One region of the Paenibacillus sp. FSL P4-0113 genome, then DNA from elsewhere that is predicted to be linked to it. Evidence: riboswitches for the same ligand, from Rfam matches in the RefSeq annotation. Region 1 holds a riboswitch; each other region holds the start of a gene.
The links. Region 1 has a riboswitch for thiamine pyrophosphate ahead of tenA (thiaminase II). Riboswitches for the same ligand answer to the same signal wherever they lie in the genome.
Positions count from the first base shown of each region.

Region 2: another riboswitch for thiamine pyrophosphate. It lies ahead of thiC (phosphomethylpyrimidine synthase ThiC); the one in region 1 lies ahead of tenA (thiaminase II).
Region 3: another riboswitch for thiamine pyrophosphate. It lies ahead of MKX46_RS20280 (ECF transporter S component); the one in region 1 lies ahead of tenA (thiaminase II).
Region 4: another riboswitch for thiamine pyrophosphate. It lies ahead of MKX46_RS03500 (thiamine phosphate synthase); the one in region 1 lies ahead of tenA (thiaminase II).

Region 1 is NZ_JBBPAZ010000001.1:2,263,936-2,269,722, forward strand. Features, by position in the region: gene MKX46_RS09395 (NAD-dependent malic enzyme) at 1-1,179, shown strand, start outside; gene MKX46_RS09400 (AEC family transporter) at 1,253-2,206, shown strand; TPP riboswitch at 2,384-2,486, shown strand; gene tenA (thiaminase II) at 2,623-3,312, shown strand; gene thiM (hydroxyethylthiazole kinase) at 3,387-4,229, shown strand; gene thiD (bifunctional hydroxymethylpyrimidine kinase/phosphomethylpyrimidine kinase) at 4,226-5,056, shown strand; gene thiE (thiamine phosphate synthase) at 5,053-5,766, shown strand; gene MKX46_RS09425 (aspartyl-phosphate phosphatase Spo0E family protein) at 5,711-5,787, opposite strand, start outside.
Region 2 is NZ_JBBPAZ010000001.1:4,466,004-4,471,790, reverse strand. Features, by position in the region: gene MKX46_RS19370 (SdpI family protein) at 1-153, opposite strand, end outside; gene MKX46_RS19365 (YitT family protein) at 351-1,187, opposite strand; gene MKX46_RS19360 (hypothetical protein) at 1,697-1,849, shown strand; gene thiC (phosphomethylpyrimidine synthase ThiC) at 1,972-3,816, opposite strand; TPP riboswitch at 4,004-4,116, opposite strand; gene MKX46_RS19350 (IclR family transcriptional regulator) at 4,272-5,015, opposite strand; gene MKX46_RS19345 (alpha/beta hydrolase) at 5,315-5,787, shown strand, end outside.
Region 3 is NZ_JBBPAZ010000001.1:4,661,833-4,667,619, forward strand. Features, by position in the region: gene MKX46_RS20270 (polynucleotide kinase-phosphatase) at 1-1,491, shown strand, start outside; gene MKX46_RS20275 (TatD family hydrolase) at 1,512-2,309, shown strand; TPP riboswitch at 2,353-2,462, shown strand; gene MKX46_RS20280 (ECF transporter S component) at 2,713-3,309, shown strand; gene MKX46_RS20285 (ABC transporter ATP-binding protein) at 3,309-4,760, shown strand; gene MKX46_RS20290 (energy-coupling factor transporter transmembrane component T family protein) at 4,735-5,526, shown strand; gene MKX46_RS20295 (methionine ABC transporter ATP-binding protein) at 5,666-5,787, shown strand, end outside.
Region 4 is NZ_JBBPAZ010000001.1:937,592-943,378, reverse strand. Features, by position in the region: gene MKX46_RS03510 (hypothetical protein) at 1-452, shown strand, start outside; gene MKX46_RS03505 (ABC-F family ATP-binding cassette domain-containing protein) at 637-2,190, shown strand; TPP riboswitch at 2,285-2,393, shown strand; gene MKX46_RS03500 (thiamine phosphate synthase) at 2,659-3,252, shown strand; gene thiO (glycine oxidase ThiO) at 3,317-4,465, shown strand; gene thiS (sulfur carrier protein ThiS) at 4,462-4,665, shown strand; gene MKX46_RS03485 (thiazole synthase) at 4,668-5,435, shown strand; gene MKX46_RS03480 (ThiF family adenylyltransferase) at 5,432-5,787, shown strand, end outside.

The DNA.
Region 1 (5,787 bases):
TATACGGCTGCGGCAGGCATTCATCCAGGGCGGGTGCTGCCCATTGTACTGGATGTAGGCACGAATAATGAAAAGCTGCTGAATGATCCGCTGTACATCGGAAACCGCCATAAACGGGTTCGCGGAGAAGCCTATAACCAGTTTATTGATACTTTTATCAGCAAAACGTTAGCTCAATTCCCGAAGGCGCTTTTACATTGGGAAGATGTGGGTAGCGTAAATGCTCGCCATATTATAAGAAAATACGGACAAAGCATTCTCACCTTCAACGATGATATACAAGGCACAGGAGCGGTAACCTTGGCTGCGATTCTTTCGGCAGTAGGTGTCACCAAGATTCCGCTGCGTGAGCAAAAAGTAGTTGTCTTTGGCCCGGGGGCAGCAGGAATCGGCAACGCTGACCAAATTCGGGGAGCCATGATCGCGGATGGTCTTTCGGAGGAAGATTCATTCAAGCCATTTTGGGCTTTTGATTACCGCGGACTGTTAACGGACGATATGGAAGATGTCCTGGATTATCAGAAACCATATGTACGTAAAAAAGAAGAGGTCAGCTCATGGACGCGGTCGGATGACGGCAAAATACCACTGCTGGAGGTCATCCGTCAGGTGAAGCCTACTCTATTGATCGGAACTTCCGGTGTAGCAGGTGCCTTTTCAGAAGAGATTATCAAGGAAATGGCCAAGCATGTGGAACGCCCGATCATCATGCCCATGTCCAATCCTACAAACCTTGCCGAAGCGGTACCCGAGGATTTGATACAGTGGACCGATGGCAAAGCATTGATCGCTACCGGAAGTCCTTTTGAGCCCGTCACCTATAACGGTACGGAATTTGAAATTGGACAGGCGAACAATGCCTTTGTTTTCCCGGGACTAGGTCTGGGTGCGATTGTAGTGAAAGCCAAAAGGATTACCCCTGCCATGTTTTCAGCCGCAGCAGATGCCGTTGCCAATGGCGTGGATTCGAATAAGCCTGGCGGTGCGCTGCTCCCTCATATCCGAAAATTACGTGATGTTTCGTACGCTGTTGCGGTTGCGGTTGCGAAAGCCGCGATTCAGGATCAGGTAGCCCAGGCACACATTTCAAATGTGGAACAAGCTATACGAAATGCAATGTGGAAACCGGAATATACGAAGGTCAAAGCAGTAGAAAGTGTAATTCATCACCCTCACTAATGCCCCGTTTAGGAAGAATATTGCCTTGTTCAGACAGGCAGAATACGTCAGTTCAAGCAAGGAGAATCGATCTATGAGTGTCGGACATATCTTGTATATTTTGGTGCCGATTTTTTTCGTAATTATTTTAGGGTGGTTAGCGGGGCATTACAAAAGCTTTGATGCCTCTTCCTCCAAGGCCCTAAATGCACTGGTTACCAAATTTGCACTGCCTGCGCATCTATTCATTGGTATCACGACAACGGACAGGAAAGCACTCATCGAGCAATGGCCATTCCTGCTGGCTCTGTTCATTGGCATTGTCGGCTTTTTTGCCGTTCTCCTTCTACTGTCCCGCTTTGCGGGGAAGCAGTCAGTGAAGGATGCCGCCATGTTTGCTTTGAACTCAGCACAGCCTACCTTTGCTTTTATGGGTATTCCGGTGCTTGGAGCCATCTACGGTTCCTCTGCTGTCGCCATTCCGATTGCGCTTACGGGAATTGTAGTCAATGCCGTCCTTGACCCGGCGGCTACCATTATAGCTACCGTAGCCAGCCGGAATTCAGGCAAGGAACGGAACGGTCACCTCGGAAGGTTAATCTGGGACTCCATTCTTCATGGCTTAAAAGAACCGCTGGTGCTGGTTCCACTGATTGGTGTAATTTTGACCTTGTTCGGCTTCCATTCACCGGATTTGTTGAACAAATCGTTGAATCAAATCGGAGACATTACGTCCGGAGCCGCTTTATTCGCTGTCGGAGTGACCATTGGCGTACGCAACATTAGTTTTAGTGTAAGTGCCTTTGCCATCGCACTGTTAAAAACAATTGTACAGCCATTATTAATGCTGCTGATCGCCTACCTGTGCGGTCTGTCGTCTGCAGATACTGTGAAGGCAGTTCTGCTCGTCTCCTTCCCGGGTTCAGCAGTCGCTGCGATGATCGCTACGCGTTTTGAAAGCCTGGAATCAGAAACAGCCTCCTCCTTTGTCATCAGTGCTGTCATATCGCTCGTTACACTCCCAGTTCTGATTTCTCTTTTGGTATAAATTCTGATTATTTAGACACTGGAGCCTGCCGCGAACTCCTTTGTGTAGACGGAACTGACCTTCTCCAGCACTTTTTCCCTCGAAAGCGAACTTCTGCTCTGTCACTTGACCTTTGACCAGATAGACGTATGTTTGACATAGCGTATGAACGAATGTACAGTAATAGTCAAAAGAATAGAAGTCCACTAGGGGAGCCACTATGGCTGAGACAAGAACGTATCTTGGACCCTTTGAACCTGATCTAGTTCGCACTAGCGTAGGAAAGTGGAGCCTTTATATATAAGGTTTCAAGCGTTTTTTTGCGCATTGGGCCTATTGTTGAAGCCGCTCCATTTTCCGGGGCGGCTTTTTAGCGTTGTTCCGGAATTGTATCCTTACAGGACTTCTTGCTCTTCAATTTAATGGAGGTGGGGAATTTGAGTTTTACACAAGAACTTCGTCGGAAGGCGGACGGCATTTTTCAAGCGATTTTTGAGCATCCCTTTGTGAGAGGTATTGCTAAAGGAAGTTTGACAAGGGGACAGCTGATTCACTATGTAAAACAGGACTTTGAATATTTGAACGCCTACATGCGGATATACGGTATCGCAATCTCCAAATGCACCAATCGGGAAGACATGGCTGTATTTAATGAACAAATCTCTTTTATTCTCCACAGCGAGGTTCATCCGCATCAAAATTTCTGTGCTGTCGCAGGGGTGACCTATGAAGAGTTGCAGGGATATCCACTCGCTCCGTCGGCCCATCACTATATCCGTCACATGCTGACGGTTGCGCATGAGGGTAGCCTGGGCGAGATCTTGGCTGTGCTGCTGCCATGTATGTGGACGTATGTTGAGATTGGCCGCAGGCTACTGGATGAAGTAAAGCCGGATGAGTCCCATCCGTTCTATGAATGGATGGGCTTCTATGGAGACCAGCTTAATGATACAACACTCAAGTTCCGAGAACGTGTAGATGCTTGGGCGGAAGGCGCAACGGCTGCTGAGCGGGAGCGGATGATTGAGCATTTTATACTGAGCTGCCAGCTGGAATATAAGTTCTGGGACATGGCTTATAAGCAGGAAGAATGGCCGGTCCAGATGCAGGCAGCGGTCTTGGAATAGTCAGCCTGTCAATTCGATGCGTGAAGTACGTTTAATGTCCTGTTGAACCACCAACTATAGAGAGGATAATCATGATGAGTACATGGGAAAAAAGTTATTTAGATCTCCTGACGAAGGTACAAAACAGCAACCCCCTCGTTCACAATATGACCAACGTGGTAGTCACCAACTTTACGGCCAACGGCCTGTATGCATTGGGCGCCTCCCCGGTGATGGCCTATGCACCCGAGGAAGTAGCAGACATGGCAAAAATAGCGGGGGCCGTTGTGTTAAACATCGGTACGCTGAACCGCGAACTGGTGGATGCCATGATCATTGCTGGACAATCAGCAAATGCACACGGTGTTCCAGTCCTGCTAGATCCGGTCGGTGCGGGAGCAACGAGCTTTAGAACCGAATCGGCACTGCGAATCCTGAGTGAAGTCAAAATCTCGTTGGTGCGGGGCAATGCAGCCGAAGTCGCGCATCTTGTTGGAGAAGCGCGTGAGATTAAAGGCGTAGATGCTGGTGACCGTGCTGACAGCGGCAATGTCGATCTGGCAATTCGGGCTGCTCGAACGCTCAATACAATGGTAGTCATCACTGGAAAGGAGGACGTCATCACTGATGGGGCCGAAGTACGAATGATTAGCGGCGGAGACGCGCTGCTCACGAAGGTAACCGGAGCAGGCTGCCTGCTGACCTCTGTGTTAGGTGCCTTTGCAGCTGTTGAACCCAACTTGCTGCTCGCAGGTACAGCAGGCTTGGCATTTTACGGTGCAGCAGCTTCCCGAGCCGCAGCACGTACCGCAGAGCTGGGGCCCGGCAGCTTCCAGATTGCCTTTCTCGACGAGCTCTCCAAACTACATACAGGTTCGCTGGAGGGGCATGTCACGGTCCGTGAAGCCGGAACAACCACAGCAGGTGGTGCGCGATGACAGACGTTCGTGTACCCAGAGCGCTGACGATTGCCGGTTCGGACAGTGGCGGCGGGGCCGGAATTCAGGCCGATCTCAAAACCTTTCAAGAGCTTGGCGTATACGGTATGTCGGCTATTACGGCCGTTACCGTACAGAATACTTTAGGGGTCCACGGCGTATATCCGCTGCCACCGGAAGCAACAGCGGAACAGATCGAAGCTGTAGGATTAGACCTTGGAGTGGATGCCCTGAAGACTGGCATGCTGTTTAATGCGGGTATCATCCGTCTTGTGAGCGAGCAGATCCGAAAGTTCGGCTGGAAAAAGGTCGTCGTCGATCCCGTGATGATTGCCAAGGGAGGCGCTGAGCTGCTGCAACTGGAAGCGGTGCAGGCTTTGAAGGACGACTTGCTCCCCTTGGCCCTGGTCGTTACACCGAATATTCCGGAGGCGGAAGCCCTGACAGGGATCAGCATCCGTACGATGGAGGATCGCCGCGAGGCTGCAAGACATATTAGCAGTATGGGATCAGAATTCGTTGTGATCAAGGGTGGTCACGCTGACGAGGGCGAGAGCAGCGAACAGATTGTTGACCTGCTCTTTGACGGAACCGCCTTTACAGAGCTGTGCGGCAAGCGAGTACGGACTGTTCATACACACGGAACTGGGTGCACCTTCTCGGCAGCGATTACCGCGGAATTAGGGAAAGGGATGTCTGTACCGGAGGCTATCTCGAATGGTAAAGCCTTCATCCAGGCGGCGATTGAGAATACGTTGTCTCTGGGACAGGGACACGGCCCAACCAATCATTGGGCCTACCGACGTCGTCAGGAGATGCTTCTATGAGCGGCAGAATATTGTCAGAGGTGGTGCGCCGCCAGCTACAGATGTACCTGGTGCTTGGAAGCGTGAATTGCCTCGCGGAACCAGGCTGGGTCGTGCAGGAGGCTCTGGCTGGCGGGGCAACCATGGTCCAGTTCCGGGAAAAAGGCCATGGCGCGTTAACGGGTATCCCTATGTTCGAACTTGCGCGCCAGCTACAGGAACTGTGCCGTCATGCTGGTGTCCCCTTCATCATCAATGACGATGTGGAGTTGGCTCTTGAACTCGACGCTGACGGTGTTCACATCGGTCAGGACGATGAATCCGCCGATTCTGTCCGCGAGCGAATCGGAAATCGAATTCTCGGCGTCTCCGCCCATACCATTGAGGAAGCACGTCGAGCCATCCTGCAAGGTGCTGATTATCTTGGCGTCGGGCCAATCTATCCCACCCTCTCGAAGGATGATGCCCATGCTGTACATGGGCCAGCAATTTTATATGAGATGCGTAAAGCGGGAATTGATGTGCCGATTGTTGGAATCGGAGGTATTACAGTGGACCGTGTTGAAGAAGTCGCACGTGCAGGTGCAGATGGTGTGGCGGTGATTTCAGCCGTGACACAGACAAAGCAGGTTAGAGATGCGGTCAAGGAATTAAAGAAAAATATGGTCTCATTTCTCAATGATCCGATCTACATGTTTGATAATGATTCAACAGATCATCCAGCTTTTTAGATTGTTCTATCACTTTGGGAT
Region 2 (5,787 bases), 2.2 Mb from region 1:
AAAACTAATCATCGTCGGTAAACAAGAAGCGAGCACCATATACACATTAACTTCTTGTCCTAATCCTATAGCGATCCCGATTAAGCCAAAGGCTATCCAAATATAAGCAGAGATACGATGCGTCTTCTTCCATGCCTTTTCATTCGAAAGCAGCCAACGGAACTTACATCATAATTACCCTTATTCTCCATCCCGCCAAACCCTCCATATAACAAGAATTGAGTGACTCCTCTTTATTATGCATATTTCCCAATACCAAAAATGGAAGAAACATCACAAAAACAAAAAGCCGATCCCTCAGGACCGACTTCTCACCCTATTCTCCTATTACCTTATCTTCACACCACCAGTTACTTCGAAATATCCAGAAAACCCTCTCCGAACACGTCCCGCACGTCATGAATGGTGATAAATGCTGCTGTGTCGATGGCTTTCACTATCTTTTTGAGCGCCGATACCTCTTGTTTACTAATGACGATATACAGCACTTCTTTTGGATTTTTAGTGTAATAACCGTGGCCTGACAGGACAGTAACTCCACGATCCATTTTCGTAATGACCATCTCGGCAATTTTATCTTGGTGCTCCGAAATGATCATGACCGCTTTTTTGGGGTTCAGTCCTTCGATCATAAAGTCCATCACCTTCGTACCAACGTACAAAATAACGATAGTTAGCATCAATTTTTCCGGGCCAATAATAAAATAGGAAGAGAATGCGACAATCAAATCAAAAAACAGCAGGCCATAACTGATATTCCAATCCAGATACTTGTTGGCAATCCGTGCTAAAATGACCGTACCCGCCGTAGTGCCGCCTACCCGTACGATTAGGCCTATGCCAACCCCCACCAAAACTCCGGCAAATACGGCATTAATCGTCGGCTCATGCGAATCAATCCGCCAGTTGACTGTTAAATGTAAAAACAGCGAGTTAAAAGCGACCGCAATGATAGTGTACAAGGTCGTTCTCTTGTCTAAAAATTTATATCCGACAATCAGCAGCAAGCCATTAATCACCAGATTAACGATCGAGGGAGACCACTGAAACAGGTAGTACAGGATGATTGTGACCCCTGTAACGCCCCCCTCGCCAAACTCATTCGGGATCACAAACAGATTAACAGCTAGCGCGAAAAAAAACGCACCCAGAATAATAAATGCGATGTCTGCAATACATTTTTTCATATATGCTCTAATCCTCTCTCTAACATTTCAAAGGATGAATCGCCAGATCGATTGGCTGACTCTTGTTGTCAAAATACGCTGACAACCAGTTCATGGTATCTACTACCAAACATAAAGTCAATACAACTTTGACACTTTAATTCGCCACCAGACTGCCTCAATCCTGACTTGAGGAGTCCGCAAAACCCTCCTTTTACAAGGTTATTCGACAAAAAAAACACAATCCCGACTACTAAACTAAGAAAACGGGCCTCAAGCCCTTGTTTTAGACCTAGGCACATTTTCCCCTAAAACGACCATCCTCCTAATCGGCATTTTGAACACACATGACCATCTTCCTGTTTTATGTCAAAGGCGTTTTACTTTGAAAAAATGTGGGTATAATGATTGAAACATAACCAAGCAACCTACATAGCATTGCGACATCAAGTACATACAAATAGTCCTATACAGACGTCCTAAGCAACTCAATCTGAATTTGACAATATGGAATTGGAGGAATGATCTACATGAATACAATGAACTTAACCGTCCACACCCTGATGCCCTTTCACCACCAATACCAACGTGCCAACGCGGTGAGTATGCAGAAGAAAGAAGATAGCTCGGAGAAGAAGCTCAGCTTTCAGGACATTTTGAATGAAAAAATGGGTAAAAAATAAGGCGCCGTTTATCCGGTTGCATGACTCGCTTTACATAAGCCAAAAAGCCGTAGTTTCCTACATCGACTGTAGAGAACCACGGCTTTTTTTGATTCATGCGTTCCTAAACTCACACATTCGTTTTACTGACCGCCATCCCGATACTGCTCTGCCTTCTCACGCATCCCAGCGGCCACTGCTTCTTCGGTGCTCAGCCCCTTATCCGCTGCATAGGCGCGAATGTCCTGCGTGATGCGCATACTACAAAATTTGGGGCCGCACATCGAGCAAAAATGTGCTTCCTTGGCTCCCTCTGCTGGTAGCGTTTCATCATGGTAGGACAAGGCCCGCTCGGGATCAAGCGACAGATTGAACTGATCCCGCCAGCGGAACTCAAAGCGTGCCTTGGACAAAGCATCATCCCGCTGCTGCGCCCGTGGATGGCCCTTCGCCAGATCGGCAGCATGTGCCGCAATTTTGTAGGTAATGACACCCTCACGGACATCATCCTTATTCGGAAGACCCAAATGCTCCTTAGGCGTAACATAGCACAGCATGGACGTCCCGAACCAACCGATCATCGCCGCCCCGATGGCTGAGGTAATATGATCATATCCGGGGGCAATATCCGTCGTGAGCGGTCCCAAGGTATAGAAAGGAGCTTCCTTACAAATCTCCATTTGCAAATCCACATTCTCTTTGATTTTATGCATAGGGACATGTCCCGGCCCCTCAATCATGACCTGAACATCATGCTTCCATGCGATTTGCGTTAGCTCGCCCAACGTTTCCAGCTCTGCAAACTGTGCTTCATCATTCGCATCATAGATACTACCTGGACGTAGACCATCCCCGAGAGAAAAGGCCACATCATAGGCTTTCATAATTTCGCAGATTTCTTCAAAATGTGTATACAAAAAATTCTCCTGATGGTGCGCAAGGCACCAGGCTGCCATGATCGACCCGCCACGGGACACAATTCCCGTCATTCTATTCGCCGTCATCGGTATATACCGCAGCAATACACCCGCATGAATTGTAAAATAGTCCACTCCCTGCTCCGCCTGCTCGATCAGCGTATCGCGATACAACTCCCACGTCAGCGCTTCTGCTTCGCCGTTCACCTTTTCAAGTGCCTGATACAGCGGCACAGTTCCAATCGGTACAGGAGAATTCCGAATGATCCATTCACGTGTGGTATGGATATTACGGCCTGTGGATAGGTCCATAACTGTATCCGAGCCCCAACGCACAGCCCAGGTCATTTTCTCCACTTCCTCCTCAATCGAGGAGGTAACCGCAGAATTACCAATGTTCGCATTGATCTTCACGTGAAAATGACGCCCAATGACCATCGGCTCACTTTCCGGGTGATTGATATTCGAAGGCAAAATGGCTCGTCCAGCCGCCAATTCCTGCCGTACAAACTCAGGCTCCACCCCTTCGCGGATCGCCGCAAATTCCATTTCGGGCGTAATGATCCCTTGCCGTGCATAATGCATTTGCGTCACTGTACGACCTTGCGAAGCACGAAGCGGACGGTTGGTCACGCCGGGAAATTCAACTGTCTCCCGTTTGGAGCCAGGTTTCAGTCCATTATCCTCCGGTTTGACGGCGCGTCCCTCGTAAGCCTCCACATCGCCCCGTTCCAGTGCCCAAGCTCGCCGTAATGGAGACAGGCCCTGACGGATATCGACCTGATAGGCTTCGTCAGTCATGGGACCGCTCGTATCGTACACACGCAATGGCTCATGATGCTCCGTGCCCTGCGGCGTATGTGTAGGATGGAGAGCAATTTCGCGCTCTGGCACGGCAATGTCCGGCCGCGAGCCTTGAATATATACCTTACGGCTCCCTGGAAAGGGCGTTACCCCACTGGCTTGCTTCCCGTTTGTTCTCTCTACCTCAACTTCCCTTGTTCCTGCCAACCTTACTTCTGCTGATTTCAATTCTGTTCCTTTTGTTCCTTCTACTTCTGACGGCTTCATTGTCCATTCCTCCCGTTTCGATGAAATGACACACCGATCCGGAACCATTCCCAGGGTGGCGCTGATCTATGCAAAAAAGCCGGTTCCCGAGGGAACCGGCTAATCTAACGAGGCTGCTATCCAGACCGTGCACATGTGGAATAATCCTATTCCAATGCGTCACCGTAGACAGCAGCTGCGTATACATTTCAATGGCCGATTACTTCCCTACGCTGGTATGATCCAGATCAGGTGCAAAGGGTCCGGAATCTTACACGATTCCATCTCAGCCCGGCATTACAGGCTCCCCCAGTAACTGCGATACTTCTATTCACATGAGGCGGACATAACAGACATCCCGCCATCCTTATCAGACTACTTCAAATTTATGACTTTGGCAACCCTTCTAGGTTCCATTTAGCAAGAAGACGCTCCTCATCAAATCACTCTGCTTGCTTCAACTGCATTCATTCTTGTTACGGAAGCATAAGCCCCATTTCCTTAGCCGCTTCGATCAAAATCGGAGCAAAGTCATGTAGCGTCTCGGGTGCAAGCCGGCTGACCGGACCGGATACAGATAAAGCCGCAGTGACCTGTCCCTTCCGGTTCACAATTGGTGCGGCCACAGCAGCGGCCCCTGGCTCCCGTTCTTCATAGCTGGTCGCATAGCCCTTCTCGCGAATGTCCTGCAGCTGGGCTTTATAGACCTCCGCGTCTACCGAGTGCGGCCATTCATTCCCGCTTAGCAGGGCTTCCAGCTCCTGCGGCGGCATAAAGGCAGCCAGCACCTTACTGGAGGCTCCTACAGCCAGCGGCATACGCGCACCCACAGGCGCAACCCTGCGGATCGCCTGATTGCTCTGCACGGCTTGTATGCGAATACGCATGTTGCCGTCCCGTAAGTACAAGCTGACCGTTTCGCCCAGACGGTCACGCAGTCCTTCCATTGCAGGCTGTAACAACACCGCCGGCTCGTCACTTTGGGACAAATGTGTGGATAGCTCCCAAATGCGGAAGCCAAGTCGATATTTTTCCGTTTCGGCATTCCGAACGACAAAGCCACGATCCTCCAACGTAGTCAGCAGCCGATGAACCGTGCTTTTATGTAGGCCAATTTTGGAGGCAATCTCCGTTAGGCCAAGATCCGAATCTGCGGTAAAACACAGCAATATATCAAGTGCACGCTCTACAGCGCGAACGGTTAATTTACGGTCTTCCATTCGTGAACCGCTCCTCTTGTCTCCATATTCGTTTCACACTATGAAACATGGTTACATAAATTATATAGAATAGTCGCGGCTACTGTAAACCGATGTTTTTGTGACAACCATATTACAGAACGAGAACAAACATCGACAATTCTTTGCATCATTTTTACTTTTCCGGTTCAGGCGTTGACTTTGGGTAACCCCCATCATACGATAATAGGTATCTATACGGATATACACTATCATTTTCAAGTGGAATTATACCTAAATTCTATGAAACGAAGATCAATTTTATATAAGGAGGCTCTTACATGATTTCTACATCCCAGCGCAACTCTCAGCTACAGACCGCTGTTCAGGAGCCGTCCACCCCACTCTTTAATCCCCGTCTGCTGCGGTTCAAGCACGTTGTGATTGCTCTGCTGCTGTCGGTCGTTTTTTTTCTGTTGTTTTGTTTTATTGCCTTGCATGCTTACATCGCATGGGTACTTACGAATCCTACCGTCGCGCCGCTGTACTCTAATCCGATGCAGGCCAAAAACATGCCTTATGAGGAAGTCAGCTTCCCTGCCAAGGATGGTAGCCGCATGGTACAAGGCTGGTATATCCCGGCGGATCAATCGCGGAAAACGATTATTTTCAGCCATGGTTATGGAGCTAACCGCGAAGAAAGCTGGATTCCCATGTATGATCTGGCGCATTATGCCCACAGTTTGAACTTTAATGTGGTCATGTTCGATTATGGATTCGCGTCACAAAACAGCAAATCAGTCGCAACCGGAGG
Region 3 (5,787 bases), 2.4 Mb from region 1:
GAAGGACAGGATGCAGACGGAAAACCAATCCGCAAAGATTGGTTCGTAGACCATGAATCGGGAGAAATAGTAGTATGGGGACATGATCCTAGACCGCAGCCTACCCTTGTGAATCAGACGGTGAATATTGATCAGGGTGTGGTATTTGGCGGTATGCTGACCGCTTATCGTTTTCCGGAAAAGGAATTTGTCAGCGTTCCGGCACATGAGAATTATGCGAATGATCCCGATAGCCCACTTGTCCGGTGGCAGAGAAAACGGTTTTCCCCGCCGAATTTACGCAAGCTCATCGCTGGTTACAGTGTACTGACGGAATCGTATGGCGAAGTGCGCGTTCAAGGAGAATCGGTCAAAACCGCTATAGATGCCGTGTCACATGTGACAGTACCGATAGAGGAACTGGTGTATATTCCACCGACCATGAGTCCTGCTCCAGCGGTGTCTGCAGAGGAAGGTTATCTGGAGCATCCGCGTGAAGCGCTGGCTTATTATCGCGGGCAAGGGGTACAAACGATGGTGGCTGAGAAAAAACATATGGGTAGCCGGGCTATTTTGCTATTATTCAAAAACGAACAGGCCGCTGTCGAGTATGTAGGCTACCCGACATTGGGCACGATCTACAGTCGGAGCGGGAGAGCTTTCTTTGAACAAAGCCTTGGGAAGCAAGTGCTGGAAAAGCTGAATGTGGATCTACGGACTGCCGGATATTTTGAACGGAACCAGACGGATTTTGTGTTGCTGGATGCGGAAATTGTACCGTGGAATCTCAAGGCTCGGGAATTGATTGCTGCACAGTATGCGCATGTGGGTGAAGCAGCTCTGCTGGATCGCAGTAAGCTGGTAGACAAGCTGAAGCAGGCGAAGGTTGCGGGCCGAGAGGTTGGAGACTGGTTGGAGGAAATGGAACAGAAGTACGCGAATGCCGTGACGTTTCAAGAGGCTTTTCAAAAATATTGCTGGGATGTGGACGGTCTGGATGAGATTCGTATCGCACCGTTTCATACGCTGGCACACAGCGGAAAGACTTTTTTCGACCATTCTCATATTTGGCATATGGAGCAAAACCGGGAGCTGGCTGGGCTGTCTTCCCTGTTTATGGAGACAGAGTATCGCGTGATCACGGACGAAGCAAGCGAGGAAGAGGTCATTCGTTGGTGGAACGAGATGACAGAGGATGGTCATGAGGGGATTGTGATCAAGCCGGAACGCTTTTTGATGAAAAATCGGGACAAGATGATTCAGCCTGCAATCAAGGTGAGAGGCCGGAAGTATTTGCACATCATTTACGGTATGGATTATCTTGCCCCTGAGAATTTAAAGCGTCTGAAGCAGCGTCGAACGAACAAAAAGGAGCGTCATGCCCTGATGGAAGGAGCGCTTGGTATGGAAGGCGTGGAACGTTTTGTCCGCAAGGATACGGTAGATCGTATTCATGAATGCGTCCTTGCCGCACTATCTCTGGAATCAGAGCCGATTGATCCAAGATTGTAGTTTGCGAGGGAGGGATTGAGATGGAAAGGGGTACACCGTTAATTGATATTGGTGTGAACTTGATGCATCGTTCGTTTCATGCAGATCGGGAACAGGTGGTAGAGAGAGCCGCGGCTGTAGGGATTTCACCGCTGATTATTACCGGGACCAGTGTCCGCAGCAGTCGGGAAGCTTCTCAGTATGCAGCGCGTTATCCGGGCAAGCTGTATGCGACAGCTGGCGTGCATCCCCATGATGCCAAAGACTGCAGTGCAGACACGATTCAGCAGCTCCGCCAGTTGGCGGGTCAGCCGCAGGTCGTATCCATAGGGGAATGCGGATTGGACTATAACCGTGATTTTTCGCCACGTGATGTGCAGCGCCGATGGTTTGGCGAGCAAATCCAACTGGCGGGTGAGCTGAAAATGCCGTTATTTCTGCATGAACGAGATGCACATGAGGACTTTGTCGCTATGCTTCGGGAGTATCAAGGGCTTGTCGATAAAGCGGTAGTGCATTGTTTTACCGGCACGGAACAGGAATTGCGTACGTATGTAGAAATGGGACTGTATATCGGAATCACCGGCTGGATTTGCGACGAACGGCGGGGGAAGCATCTGCGTGAACTGGTCAGAGATATTCCCTTGGACCGTCTGATGATTGAAACGGATGCTCCATTTTTGACCCCGCGTAATTTGCCTGTGAAGCCTAAAGAAGGGCGTAATGAGCCCATGTATCTCGCTCACATTGCTGCTACGATAGCCGAATGTACAGGTCGAAGCATGATGGAGATCGAAATCGCGACGACGGAAACGGCTAAACGTTTCTTCGGATTATAGGATTGTCAAAGCCATAGATGTGGTATATATTATAGTGAATTAAAAAGCATTGTCGGGAGCTTGAGAAAGTCAGGCTGAGAGGGTGGCCCTTGCCACTGACCGTGAAATCTGATCTGGGTAATGCCAGCGTAGAGAAACCAAGAACACTATACAGGAATGCCGCTTTTTTTTGCGGTTGTCGATAGATTCAATGTATGTCCTAGCATTTTACCTTGATCCTGACTTGGCTGGGTATCAGTGTAGTAGTTTAGACTACTGGTTATATAAGGCATATCGACGAATGATGTTTTGTATGGTGCTTCACCTTTTACTGCGCATAAAGCTTGCCTGGAGATTCAGCTCCAGACAAGCTTTTTTTCATGGCCAAGAGGCCAACTATAAGGAAAAAGGGGAGCACGCAATAATGAATACTGCTGTAAGAGCGTCCAAAGGGTTGAAACTGACGGATATTTTGGTCACGATTGTGATCGCTGTTGTGTTCGGGTTGATCTACAAAATATGGGGACCTGCCTATGATTTGATGAAACCATTGGGTCTACACGCCGAGCAACTGATGTATGGCATGTGGTTTATGGCAGGTACGTTTGCTTATCTCATCATTCGCAAGCCGGGTGTTGCGATTTTGGCAGAGGTGGCAGCGGCAACGGTCAGTGCTTTTTTGGGAAGCGAATGGGGTATGTCCACCTTGTACTATGGCCTGCTGCAAGGCTTGGGAGCGGAGCTGTTTTTTGCGGCTTTTCTGTATCGGAACGCAAACCTGTGGGTTGCTTCGCTAGCTGCGGCTGGGGCGGCTGTCACTTCTCTGATTTTAGACTTCAGCTACGGGTATATTGATCAGCTATCGACTTGGAACTATGTTTTGTATATTGGATTTCGGATGATTGGCAGTATTGTGATTGCCGGGGTATTCGCGTTCTATCTGGCTAAGGCATTGGAGGTAACCGGAGTCACGCGAAGTTTGAGGCCTGCAACGGAACAAGATTATAAGGGGCTGGATTGATGAGCCGGGCAACCGAAGATGTGGTGGCTTCGATCACCCGGCTACGGTTGAAATTCCCCGGTGAGCAAGAGCTGCTTTTTCACAATATGTCTTTGTCTGTCCGCAAGGGGGAAAAGCTGCTGCTACTGGGACCGAGTGGATGCGGTAAATCAACACTGCTCCAAGTGTTAAGCGGTCTGATTCCACGCACGATAGAAGTGCCTATGAAATGCGATGCTGCTGTAATCCCAAGTGTCTCAGGTATTGTATTTCAAGATCCTGATACGCAGTTCTGTATGTCATATGCAGATGAGGAACTGGCTTTTGTGTTGGAAAATAATCAGGTTCCCCGGGAGCAGATGCGATCCCGTATTCGCGAGCTGCTGATACAGGTGGGTCTATCGACGGATGATATACATATGCCCATTGGCAGCATGTCACAGGGAATGAAGCAGCGGCTGGCGATTGCGTCTGTGCTGGCTATGGAGCCAGAAGTGCTTTTTCTGGATGAGCCCACGGCTTTGTTGGACGAGGAAGGCACTACACAGGTGTGGGATACCATTCGCAACATTTCGGTAGACCAGACACTGGTGATTGTGGAGCATAAAATTAATGAAATTGTCCATGATGTGGATCGGATTGTGGTGCTTTCTGCTCAAGGGGAGATCATTGCAGATGGAAGGGCCCAAGAAGTATTTCATGTGCACCGGCAGGCATTGTCCGAGTACGGCGTGTGGTATCCGGGAGTATGGAATGAAGCGTCTTCGCCACGTTGGAGTGAAGCAGTGACGCAACAGAATGGTGCGGGGACTGATGTGCTGGAGCTGGAACATTTTAGCGGCCTCCGCGGTTTAAGTTCAGTGATTTATGTGGAGCATGCGCAGGTGAAGCCTGGCGACTGGATTGGCGTGGTTGGTGAAAACGGGGCTGGCAAAAGCTCGCTACTGCTCTCCATGATGCGCTTACTTCGCACACAGGGACGTTATAGCGTGCGCGGAATTGAGGCAGGCAGTACAGAACAACTGGCAGAGCGTATCGGGTTCGCGTTTCAAAATCCCGAGCTGCAATTTGTAGCGCATACCGTACGAAAGGAACTAGAGTATTCGTTACCCAAGAGCTTGTATACTGTTGAACAGTGCCGGGAACGGGTCGATCGGATGCTCGTACAGTTCGGACTGGAGCGGCTGGACGAGCGGCATCCGTATCAGCTTTCGTTAGGCCAAAAAAGGCGGTTGAGTATTGCTACGGCTATGATTCGTGAGCCGGAAGTGCTGCTGCTCGATGAACCGACCTTTGGGCAGGATGCGCGTAATACCTTTGTCATGCTGGATATGTTGGAGCAGCTGAGAGCGGCAGGCACGGCCATTGTGATGGTCACCCATGACCCGGAAATTGTCCGTCGATATTGTACCGATACATGGCGGATTCAGAAAGGGGAACTACAGTATGAACCTGTCCTTTCCCCATCATAAAACATGGCTGCATCGCGTGAATCCGGGCCTAAAGCTCGTGATGTTTTCCATCCTGTTTGTGGTCGTTATAGTCATTCATGATCCGAATGTCATGTTTAATGTTGCGTGTGCTATGCTGTTGCTGCTTGTCTGGTCAGGCCATCCATGGAAGAGGCTGCTGCTATACGGGTCTCCCTTTATATTGGTGTTTATTTCAACTTCAACGGGCATGATGATGTTCGGCAAAGGGGTGACGACCTGGTGGACATGGGGCTTGATCCATGTGACGCAGGAAAGCTTTTACCGAGGCATGCATCTGGGCTTTCGTGCGCTGAGTATGGCTGCGGTAGGTTTGTTGTTTGGTTTAACGACTCGTCCAGTGGACCTTTTTTATTCACTGATGCAGCAATGGAAGCTCCCTCCGAAGTATGCATACAGCTTTTTGGCAGCCATGCGGTTGATGCCTATGATGGTGGAGGAATTCCAGGCATTGAGACAAGCCCACCGTATTCGAGGTTTACATCAGCATGTGTCCAAATGGAATATGTATGCCACGCTTCGCAGGTATGCGATTCCGCTACTCGCTCAAAGTATTCGGCGTGCCCAGCGCATTGCTATTGCTATGGAAGCCAAGGGTTTTACCAATGAAACCAAGCGAACGTATTATTATGCGATCGGCTATTCGGCTATAGATATTGTATTCATATTCTATTTTGTCGTCATGCTTACGCTGGCTTGGGGACTTGGGATTTGCTTTCCTTATGTAGGGGTGTGGGATGTACGTTAATTGTTGTCAAAAGGCTTTGCCCGTTTTCTGCTCTGTGGTATATTAATGCAATGGGAATTGACGGCTCGTACAGACCCGCCTGGGCTGGCGGGCTTATTACATTTTCCCTGAGAAATGGATCATCAGGAGGCCAGGTTTCATGATTACGCTGCATCAGGTAAACAAGCATTATACCACCTCAAGCGGCCAATTTCATGCGGTTCAATCCGTGTCCCTTCAAGTGGAGGAGGGGGAAATCCACGGTATTATAGGTGCCAGCGG
Region 4 (5,787 bases), 1.3 Mb from region 1:
TTCAGGATCAGACCGCTATATCTTTGCTGAATAATTCAGAAACTTTTGAGCAAATACGTCGTTCCACCATTGTTCGCAGCGTTCAAGAGGACTTGGCGCGAATTATTAATGTCCATAACGAAAAAGCAGCGCGTAACGGCATAACTTATTCGTTCACGCTACCGATCATTCCGCAAGAGGAGTGGTACAACACGGTAGATGATGTGGGGCTGATCGCGTTTATCCAAGGCATTCCGGTCGGAGACAGGTATTACAATAACTATGGATTTGGTGGTGGGAGAGTCGTTAGAAAGCAAGACATTATCGGTGGCATAGAACCAGATACTGGAATAAAGTATTTTTATAGAGATTCATGTCCAGCTCCCTTTAAAGCGAGTGAACGTTTCACGGATGAAAAATCTGCAGCAGCTGCGGGTTACTTTGAGTACAAATGTTATAATGGCTTAAAATAATCACCCTCATGGGTGGTTTTTCTTTTTTTAGGCAGATCCATACCAAAAAACCTTAAAATTCACTGTTTTCAATATTCCGATATGGTTGCAGAATGTGCTACAATAAAGCTTTGAGAGAAACGAAATGCATATGAAATAAGAACAGTCGGCAATGCCGATGACAATAAGGAGCCAAAAACAGCTTATGAGTTTATTGACTGTAGAAAATGTATCCCACAACTTTGGGGACCGCGCATTATTTAAAAATGTTTCCTTTCGATTGCTTGCGGGGGAACGTGTAGGTTTGGTAGGAGCTAACGGTGTTGGTAAATCGACACTCATGAACATTCTCACTGGAAAATTGCTTAAGGATGAGGGTAAAGTGGAATGGACTCCACGTGTGCGTTACGGCTATCTGGATCAGCATACCAAGCTGACACCGGGCAAAACGGTACGTGATGTATTGAAGGATGCTTTTCTTCCTTTGTTGGAATTGGAAAAGGAAATGATGCAGATTACTGACAAAATGGGGGATGCTTCTCCTGATGAGTTGGAAGTGTTGCTGGAACAGATGGGGGAAATTCAGGAGCAACTGGATATGGGGGATTTTTACCTCATTGATGTAAAGGTTGAAGAGATGGCGAATGGACTAGGTCTGTCGGCCATAGGACTGGATCGGGATGTATCCGCACTTAGCGGCGGGCAACGGACAAAGGTTCTTCTTGCTAAGTTGCTGTTGGAAAAGCCGAACGTCCTGTTGCTGGATGAACCTACCAACTATTTGGATGTAGAGCATATTGAATGGCTTACGCGCTATTTGAAGGATTATCCTTATGCTTTTATTCTTATTTCACATGATACTGAATTTATGAACCAGGTCGTTAATGTTATTTACCATCTTGAATTTGCCAAGATGACCCGTTATTCAGCTAATTATGAAAAGTTTCTCGAAATGGCGGATCTGAACAAAGCCCAGCATATTGATGCTTATGAGAAGCAACAGGATTTTATTAAGAAACAGGAAGATTTTATTCAGCGTAATAAAGCGCGTGCCTCTACATCAGGCCGAGCAAAGAGCCGTGAAAAGCAGCTTGATCGGATCGAACGTATTGATAAGCCTGAAGAAGCCGCAAAACCAACCTTTCAATTCAAAGAGGCACGTGCAAGCGGAAAGACGGTATTTGAGGGTATTGATTTTGAGATTGGTTATACACATGCCCTTTTGCCTAAAATGTCCATGACGATTGAACGTGGCGAAAAGATTGCAATTGTCGGCTACAATGGTGTCGGTAAATCGACATTGCTCAAAACCATATTGGGAAAAATTCCGCCAATCAGTGGAAAAACTTATCAAGGTGATTTTTTGCAGCCCGCTTATTTTGAGCAGGAAGTAAAGGCCGAGAAAATTACACCGATTGACGATGTGTGGAATGAATTTCCGCATTTGAACCAGCATGAAGTACGAGCGCATTTGGCGCGTTGCGGTTTGAAAAATGAGCATATCACGCGTCCGCTATCTGCGCTCAGTGGTGGAGAACAGGCTAAAGTCCGTCTTTGCAAACTGTTAATGCGTGAAAGCAACTGGGTACTGTTCGATGAGCCTACCAACCACTTGGATGTTAAAGCAAAGGATGAGCTGAAACGTGCCTTGAAGGAATACAAAGGGACCGTATTGCTTGTATCTCACGAACCGGACTTTTACGAGGATTGGGTAACCAAAACGTGGAATGTGGAAGAGTGGTCAAGTAAAGTTAACTAAAATCAGCTAAATCCAGTTCCAGCAAATTTCACACGAAGTGGGGTTTGCAGAATTAGAAAAATATGCTAAGCTATCTTTAGCTTATACAATAAAATAGTCACACTAGGGGAGCCGCCCATGCGGCTGAGACGGAATAAATGGATTTCGGACCCTTTGCACCTGATCTGGGTTATGCCAGCGTAGGGAAGTGAGCGCCGTACAAACAAGGCAACACCATCTTTATTTTTGTTTGTGCGTGGGACGATACACGTATACGGATATCATGGTCCGTTCGATTATTGGACGTTCGTTAAACCACTTCCTTGGGGAAGTGGTTTTTTTGCGTTTCGTTCATTTTAAGTAGTTCGAGCTTCCGTAGACGATTCACATATAATCCCCTTTCATTCCTGCTGGTAGACGTGGCTGGCTAAGCTTAGATCCTTTAGTCCAATGTGAGGTGAAGACAAAATCGAATTACACGCAATTTCGATGGAAAAGGGCACTTTTGCACAAGCCGCCCAAGTGGCTGCTGTGATTTGTCCGTATGTTCATTATGTACACGCACGTTTAAAACAGAATGGTGCCTCTGCATTGCTTTCTTTGACTCGCAGCCTGGTGGAGCAGGAAGTTCCTTTGCAACAAATTGTAGTAAATGATCGTGTGGATGTAGCTTTACTTACTTTGGTCGGAGCCGTTCAATTACCAGCTAATGGATTACCTGTTGTGGATGTGAAAAGCCTACTTCCAAAGGGTACACGCTGTGGAGTGTCTGTACATTCCTTGGAGGAGATGCAAATTGCTGAGCGGGCAGGAGCGGACTATGTACTTTATGGTCACGTATATGAGACCCATTGTAAGCCCGGTATTGTACCGCGGGGTTTAGCTCAGCTTGAACATATTTGCAGACTGTCAAACATTCCGGTGATTGCGCTAGGCGGCATACAACCGCATCATATCCCGGAGCTTTATAGGGCCGGAGCAAGCGGAATTGCGGTGATGTCTGGTATATGGGAGGCTGAGTCGCCCGTTGCAGCTGCAATGGAGTATAGGCGAATGGCAGACCTTGTAGTTCACAGCCTGTAGCGAGAAAACGAGAGTAGAGGCAAGCTGAAAGCAGAAGGGTTTATGGAGAGGAGATACGGAACAAATGCTAAAGATACACACAGAGGAAAGAGTGATTGGACACGCTGAATGCTTGGTCATAGGTGGAGGTGTCATCGGCAGTTCCATTGCTTATCATGTGGCCAAGGAGGGAAGAAGTACGATTATGCTGGAACGATTGATCCCGGGTGAGGGAGCCTCAGGAGCAGCGGTTGGAATGCTGGCAGCGGAAAGTGAAGAGTTCACCGACTCTGAGCTATCACGATTTGCTCGCATAAGTCGAGATGCATTCCCTGAGCTTGTCTGTGATCTAGAGCGTTTGTCAGGTATTTCGGTGGAATTCCGTACTGAAGGGTTTGTGACCCCTTTCCGTACGGAGACTGAAGGCCAAAAACGCTGGAAAGCTGCTAAAACGCGAGAGGGTGATTGTCCTATCTGGTGGGATGCGAAAGAATTGGCCCGACGAATTCCAGGTTTGGATGAACAAGCGATCGGGGCAATATATCGTTCAAAGGAGACACAAGTGGCTCCTGTCCAGCTTTGCCGTGCTTATGCAGGTGCTGCTGCGGTGCTGGGAGCAACGGTATGGTCTGGTACACAGGCAGAGCAACTGGTCATACAGGATGGTCGAGTTTGCGGTGTCCGAACAGATAGTGGCTTTTTTTCCTGCGATCAGGTCATTATTGCCGGAGGCTTGGATAGCATGAAATTGCTAGCGCAGGTTGGGTTTGAATATCCACTTTATCCGGTCAAGGGCGAAGCGGTAGCGGTCTCCTTGAAGGATCACCCGTTAGAATATACCATTTATGCTGATGATATTTACCTCGTGCCTAAACAGAATAACGAGCTTTGGATTGGGGCAACGAGCCTTCCACATCAATATGACGAAGAGGTGACCGTAGGAGGCTTGGAGGGGTTGCTGGCACGTGCCTCTGCCTGGCTGCCGCGCGTCCGTGAAGCTTCTTTTATACGCGCTTGGGCGGGCTTACGTCCGCAGGCTGTATCAGGTCATCCTTTTATAGGCATTGTTCCTGGGGTCGAGGGCGTATATGCTGCAGTCGGGCATTATCGCAACGGTGTCCTGCTGAGTGATGCTACCGGGCGTGCGATGGCAGCTATGCTTAATGGGGCTTGTGCAGCAGAATTTGGGATAAGTAGTTTTTCTTCTGAGCTCCTCAAGGAGAAAAGCTTATGAAGCTGACGATTAACGGCCAGAGCCTGACCTTTTCTAATCGAATCACTCATGTGAATCAATTGCTACATGAGCTTGATGTAAAGGTGAAAACCGTAGTGGTGGAGCTGAATCGGCATATATTGACCCGTGAAGATCATGATGAAGCGGTACTGAAAGATGGAGATTGCCTAGAGATTGTACATTTTGTGGGAGGCGGTTGATTATGTTAACCATTGGAAAAGCATCTTTTACCTCGAGGTTGTTGTTGGGAACAGGAAAATTCTCTGATCTAGATATCCAATCCCAAGCCGTAGAGGCTGCTGAGACGGAAATATTGACGTTTGCTGTACGGAGATTGAACTTGGAGGAACGGGATAAGCAGCATTTTCTCGATATGCTGGATTTGAGCCGGTATACACTTCTTCCCAACACAGCAGGGGCTACAACAGCAGAGGAGGCGATTCGTATTGCCAAATTGGCAAAAGCCTCCGGCCTGTGCGATATGATTAAGGTGGAAGTCATTGGGGATAGCAAGACACTGCTGCCGGACCCATTTGAAACGTTGAAAGCTAGTGAAAAGCTGTTAGAAGAAGGCTTTATCGTGCTGCCCTACATATCGGACGATGTGATTCTAGCAAAGAGGCTACAAGAGCTTGGGGTACATGCCGTTATGCCTGGAGCTTCACCGATTGGTACAGGACATGGTTTGCTTAATCCGTTTTCATTAGGTCTAATTATTGAACAGGCGGAGGTTCCGGTTATTGTCGATGCGGGTATTCGCTCACCCGGTGACGCGGCAATAGCGATGCAGTTAGGGGCAGATGCTGTTTTGTTGAATACAGCCGTATCAGGAGCGAAGGACCCGGTAAAAATGGCCGAGGCCATGAAACTGGCTGTTCGTGCTGGAAGATATGGTTTTGAGGCGGGCATGATTCCTGTAAAGCGTTACGCTTCAGCAAGCAGTCCGACAGAAGGTATGGTTCAGGCATGAAGGTAACTGACAAATCCGGTGCAGGAGGAACACATCCAAGTGATCGTTATTCCAGACAGGAAAGATTCGCGCCCTTTGGACCGACAGGACAACGCCGGCTTGCTTCCTCTCACGTACTAATCATAGGTACCGGAGCGTTAGGTACAGGTATTGCGGAAACGCTCGTTCGCGGGGGTGTAGGTACGGTGAGCCTCGTAGATCGGGATTACGTGGAATGGAGCAATTTGCAGCGTCAGCAGCTTTTTCAGGAAAGTGATGCTGCGCAAAGATGTCCCAAAGCAGTAGCTGCTCAGCGAAGATTAAAGGATATTAATTCGGAAACGGTTATACATGCGCATGTACTGGATGTTGG